2 regions of the Moritella sp. 36 genome follow, and region 1 is predicted to be linked to the other one. Evidence: predicted binding sites of a transcription regulator. Region 1 holds the regulator's gene; the other holds the start of a gene.
What was found. The regulator sigma-54, encoded in region 1, starts transcription at its own class of promoters, with help from an activator protein. The targets are predictions, from matches to a motif close to GTTGGCACGNNNNTNGNNT.
Positions count from the first base shown of each region.

Region 2: flgB (flagellar basal body rod protein FlgB) is a predicted target of sigma-54. The motif match lies at 1,751-1,769, and genes of this name have one in related genera.

Region 1 covers NZ_CP056120.1:235,825-239,022, forward strand. Annotated here, with positions in the region: gene rapZ (RNase adapter RapZ) at 1-779, opposite strand, end outside; gene hpf (ribosome hibernation promoting factor) at 922-1,209, opposite strand; gene HWV03_RS01090 (RNA polymerase factor sigma-54) at 1,241-2,758, opposite strand; gene lptB (LPS export ABC transporter ATP-binding protein) at 2,808-3,198, opposite strand, start outside.
Region 2 covers NZ_CP056120.1:1,006,976-1,010,173, forward strand. Annotated here, with positions in the region: gene HWV03_RS04610 (chemotaxis protein CheV) at 1-629, shown strand, start outside; gene HWV03_RS04615 (CheR family methyltransferase) at 684-1,508, shown strand; gene flgB (flagellar basal body rod protein FlgB) at 1,835-2,230, shown strand; gene flgC (flagellar basal body rod protein FlgC) at 2,233-2,652, shown strand; gene HWV03_RS04630 (flagellar hook assembly protein FlgD) at 2,669-3,198, shown strand, end outside.

The sequences.
Region 1 (3,198 bases):
TGTTCAGCAATGAATACCGAGCGATGTTGGCCGCCTGTACAACCGATAGCAACGGTGACATAACTGCGGTTATTTTTTTCTAACATTGGCAACCAAGTCGTGAGTAAGTTTTCAATCTGTTGTGAAAAGCTCATTACATCAGGCTGTTGGCTCAGGTATTTAATGACGGGTTCATCAAGACCTGTGTAAGGTTTTAATTCTGGGATCCAATGGGGGTTTGGTAGAAAACGGACATCAAATACATAATCGGCATCCATAGGTAGGCCATGTTTAAAACCAAATGATTGAAATACTAAGACAAGTTGGTTGTTTTTCTTTCCTAAAATACGTTCTTTAATCTGTTCACTGAGTTCATGAATATTGAGTTCAGTAGTATCGATTTTTAAATCAGCAAGTAACGCTAAAGGGCTTAATCGTTTTTTTTCTATTTCAATCGCTTGTGATAGAGATAGCTCATCTTTTGTTAACGGATGAAGGCGTCTGGTTTCACTATAACGTTTGATAAGGACTGACTGGTTAGTATCAAGAAATAAACTAGTCAGATCGGTGCTCGTTCTTAACTCTGTAATTATGTCGTTTAATTCTTTTTTTTCTGTCGGTAAATTACGGACATCAATACTCACTGCCACTTTTTCGGTTTGGTCATTTAAGGTTTTTAGCAGTTGTGGTAGTAATTTTACTGGTAGGTTATCTACGCAATAGTAGCCTAGATCTTCAAGCACGCGTAATGCAATTGATTTACCAGATCCTGACTGGCCGCTGACTATTATTAATTTCATCTTTTATCCTCACAGCGATATAAAATAATGGGTTCATTATCCCGCAATTGATTTGGATATGATATGTTTTAATTATGTCAGAAGCATTAATACCTAAAGGAAAAAGTGGTTTTCCTTTAGGTTATCTGTGGCGAGATTAAAATTAATGACGAATCAACTTCTCTTTATGCTTAATCACTTGGCGATCGAGCTTATCCAGTAAGCCATCAATTGCGGCATACATGTCATTGTGTTCATGCACGGCAAAGATCTCCCCCCCATTTAAATGTATTTTTGCTTCTGCAATTTGAAGTAATTTTTCGACATTTAAAATCACATGGATATTGTTTATATGATCAAAATGCCGTTCTAATTTGGAAAACTTGCTATCAACATAATCTTTCAGTGAGTCTGTAATGTTTACATGTCTACCGGTTAAATTAATTTGCATATATGTCTCCCCTATGAAGGTTGGATTAGCCTTATAATAGGCTTTTACGCTGATTAGACGGTGGTATACTTAGTGCCTCCCGATATTTTGCAATCGTACGTCTAGCCACTTTGATACCTTGATCAGCAAGTAAATCAGCAATCTTGCTGTCACTTAATGGTTTAATGACATTTTCTGCCGCGACCAATTTTTTTATTAATGCTCGAATAGCGGTTGATGAACATTCTCCGCCATTGTCAGTACTTACATGGCTTGAAAAGAAAAACTTAAGTTCAAAAATACCGCGTGGTGTATGCATAAACTTCTGCGTTGTTACCCGTGAAATGGTTGACTCGTGCATTTCCACTTCTTCGGCAATATCATTTAAAACCATAGGTTTCATGGCTTCATCGCCATACTCAAAAAAATCAATTTGTCGTTGAACAATACTTTTAGTTACTTTTAGTAAGGTTTCATTACGGCTATCTAAGCTTTTAATAAACCATTTAGCTTCTTGTACATGCGTTCGAATAAACTGCCCATCGCTGCTACTACGATTGCTTGTCGACAAGTTTGAATATTCATTGTTCACTTTTAATCTTGGCACAATGTCAGGATTTAACTCGACTACCCACTGATTATTTTTTTTCTTTACTAAAACATCGGGAATTACATAAAGCCCTTCAGTCTGATCGATAACATTGCCAGGTCTGGGTTCTAGACTCTGAATTAATTGCATGATCTCTTTAAGCTGTGGTTCTTTTAATTTTGTCTTACGGCTTAATTGACGGTAGTCGCGATTGCCTAATAAATCCATGTGAGACTGAATTATTTGCTGACATTCTGTTAACCAAGGTGTGTTTTTAGGTAAATGCTGGAGTTGGATCAATAAACATTCTTGTAATGAACGCGCTGCAACGCCGATGGGATCGAAATGTTGAATACGCTTTAATACTGCTTCTATTTCGTCTAATTCAACTTGCTCTTCACTATTTTCTTTACTACTGTCGCTAAGTTCTTGGTGACCGTTATTGACGCTAGACAGGATGTCTTCACAAGTCTGATTAAGGTAGCCATGATCATCAATGCCATCAATAATCGCAACGGCAATAGCACGATCAGTGTCAGAAAATGGGGTTAATTCCATTTGCCACATGAGATGCTCGTATAAGCCTTCGCTGGTCTCACCTTGATAGACTTGGTCTAAACCATCAATACTGCTACCCGCACTGCTGTGAGTCTGTATTTGAGGGGTATAGACATCATCCCAATTACTGTCATTAGGCAATTCATCTGGCATGGCTTCACTGGCGAGCGCATCACTAACTTCTATTTGGCTGGCATCGGTAACTGCGTCGTTATTATTTGGATTATGCTCATCACTACTTTCTGTATCGTTTGCTTGAGCTGTGTTGGGATCTTCTTGTTCCAGTAGCGGATTACTGTCTAATGCTTCTTGAATCTCTTGTTGTAACTCCAAGGTCGATAATTGTAATAATCGAATCGCTTGTTGCAACTGTGGCGTCATTGCCAGAGATTGACTCATACGAAGTTGTAATGATGGCTTCATCTAACGACTACTCTCTCTTCCTTAAATGCGGTAACGTATCAATATCAAACTATAGTCGGAATTGATCACCAAGGTATACTTCTTTCACTTTTTCGTTGGATAAAATCTCTTCAGAAGTACCAGATGCGATCAAATGTCCATGGCTCACAATATAAGAGTGTTCACATACATCGAGTGTCTCACGTACGTTATGGTCGGTAATTAATACCCCTAAACCACGATCGCGCAGATGTTGAATAATTTTTTTAATATCACCTACCGAGATTGGATCAACGCCAGCAAAAGGTTCATCTAATAAAATAAACTTTGGATCTGCCGCAAGCGCGCGGGCAATCTCAACACGGCGGCGTTCACCACCCGATAAGCTCATGCCTAAACTATCGCGAATATGGGTGATATGGAACTCTTCTAATAATTCTTCTAACTTTTCTTCACGTTCG
Region 2 (3,198 bases), 770 kb from region 1:
GCTTTTTAGTCTCGAGCGTTGAACGTATTATCAACATTAACTGGGAAGCTATTTTACCCCCGCCAAAAGGTACTGGTCGATTTAGCTATTTAACGGCTGTGACAGAAGTTGATAAAGAACTTGTTGAAGTCTTAGATGTGGAGAAAATCCTGCATGAAGTGGCGCCGGTGAAAATGGAAGTTAGTGAAGGAATACTTGAAACGGCAACACAAATAGATACGAAAGAAATAGAGAAAGTGATTCTTGTTGTAGATGATTCAAGTGTTGCACGTAATCAGATTAAGAAAGCAGTCTCTGACCTTGGCTTTAAGATAGTATTAGCTAAAGATGGTCGAGACGGATTAAATAAACTTCGTGAAATGGCTGCCAATGGCCCAATTACCGACCAAATCGCGTTGATGATCTCAGATATTGAGATGCCAGAAATGGATGGTTATACACTCACTGCAGAAGTGAGAAATGATCAATCATTGAATGGTTTATATATTATTTTACATACGTCGTTAAGTGGTGTGTTTAATCAGGCGATGGTAACTAAAGTTGGCGCAAACGATTTTATCGCAAAATTTAATCCCGATGAACTTGCGGGTGCGGTTTTAAAAGCATTAAAAGCAGCAGACCCTAGCTAGGGAATAGTTGTATTGAATAAATGTATTTTCATATAGAAAGTTGAGTAAAAAATAGTGCAAACATTGTCAAATGAAGTTTATACCCGTTTTAGTGAATTTCTTGAAATTCAGTGTGGTATTGTATTAGGGCAAAATAAACAATATTTAGTTAAAAGTCGCTTATTGCCACTATTGGCAAAGCATAAAATGACGAGTTTAACTGAGCTAGTACAAAAATCGATGACTATGTTAGCGCGTGATTTACGTAATGATGTTATTGATGCGATGACCACTAATGAAACGTTGTGGTTTCGTGATGTTTACCCGTTTGAGTATTTACAGGCTCAGATCTTACCTGAATTTATGAATAAAGGTCAGCCAATTAAGATCTGGTCTGCCGCCTCTTCATCTGGACAAGAACCGTTTTCAATAGCAATGTCTGCGATTGAAACGCAAGAAAAGATTAAGCGTTTAGTGAAGCCTAATGTACAAATTGTCGGTACGGATATATCCCCAACTATGATTAAGCATTGTAAAGATGGTGTTTATGATCGCTTGGCTCTTGGCAGGGGCCTGTCTCCTGAACGTAAGCGTCAGTTTTTCACGACACTACCTGATGATAAAATGCAGGTGAATCGTGACGTGCAGCAGTTAACGACATTTCGTGAAATCAATTTATTGGAAAGCTATGCTTTGCTCGGTAAGTTCGATATTATTTTTTGTCGTAATGTACTGATTTACTTTTCCCCAAAGATTAAAAGTCAGATCCTTAATCAATTTGCAGGATCATTAAAGCCGGGTGGGTACCTCTTCTTAGGCGCATCAGAATCCTTGACTGGGTTAACGGATAAGTTTGAAATGGTCCGTTGTAACCCAGGGATAGTCTATAGGTTAAAATAGTTTATTTGTAACGGTTACGGCTTGAACATGGATGTTCGTTTATTGGCTATAATTGATCGCCATAAACCGTCAAAAAATTGATTTAACAGTTTATCTTTAGATAGCCTCCTGTATTTCCTCTCATGCCTTTAAATTATAACGTTCATAAAAACCACCTTAATATAAGCTTAAGGTGCTGATTTTAAGGTTATTATTTATTTTTTGATTTATGGGTTAAATAAAGCGAATCTCTAATTACCTATTTTGGCACATATGTTGCTTTCATCATTTGTATCATCGTAATTATCCTGCGATTGATTACGATATAAATGTTATAGGAGGCGTTCATGGCTATTAATTTTGATAATGCATTGGGTATACACCAATATTCTGTTGGCGTAAGAGAGCGTCGTGCAGAGGTATTAGCCAGTAATATTGCTAATGCAGACACGCCAGGGTTTAAAGCGAAAGACTTAAGCTTTAAGGATGCACTTGCTAGTGCGACCCAGGGCAGCAGTTTTAACTTATCAAAAACCAGTGAACGTCATATATCAGGCGGCAGGGATATGGCGTCTGATCTTCAATATAGAATTCCGAATCAACCCGATACTGGTGACGGTAATACAGTTGATGTACAAACTGAGCGTGCTAGCTTTATGCAAAACAGCATGGAATATCAGGCATCACTGTCATTTTTAAGCAGTAAAATTCAAACTATGCGCAAGGCAATTAAAGGACAATAATTATGAGTTTATTTCGAGTCTTTGACGTTGCCGGTTCGGCAATGAGTGCACAATCGGTTCGTTTAAATACAACCGCGAGTAACCTTGCTAACGCGAATAGTGTGAGTAGTAGCGCCGGTGAGACCTATAAAGCGCGTTATCCTATTTTCAAAGCACAATTTGATCAAGCTAATGCTGCGCAAAATGAAGCAGTTGGCGTGAATGTTGCAGGGATTGTAGAAAGTGATGCGCCATTAGTTAATGAATTTAATCCAAATCATCCATTAGCTGACGAAAATGGCTATGTATATCGTCCGAATGTAAACGTAATGGAAGAGATGGCAAACATGATTAGCGCATCTCGTTCATACCAAACTAACGTGCAAATAGCTGATTCTGCTAAACAAATGTTGAATAAGACATTAACGTTAGGTCAAGGTTAATAGAGGGTATTTGGCTGTGACGACAATTAATAACAGTAATAATATAGCTGACTTCAGCAGTCAGTTTAAAGCAGAAAAAAAAGATGCGGCAGAGCAAGCGGCAGAAACTACCCGCAAAGAGCTAGGTCAAGAAGACTTTTTCTCGTTACTTACACAAGAATTGGCTTATCAAGATCCGTTCAAACCGGTAGAAAACTCAGACATGGTGGCGCAAATGGCGTCATTTACTACTGCTGATGGTATTTCTAATATGGATAGCAAGTTTGAGCAGCTAAATACGATCATGAGCTCAAACCAAGCGCTGCAGGCATCGAGTCTGGTCGGTACTAAAGTATTGGCCCCTGCATCGTCAGCATTTTTGTCTGGAGGTGAGGATGTATCTGGTCGTATTGAATTACCACAGAGCGCACCAAATTTGCGTTTACAAATTGCCAATCAAGTTGGTGAAGTTGTTAAAGTGCTCGATATGGGTGAACAAAAAAGTGGTGCTATTGCCTTTAATTGGGATGGTACAGACATGAACGGCAAGAAAGTGGCGGAAGGAAG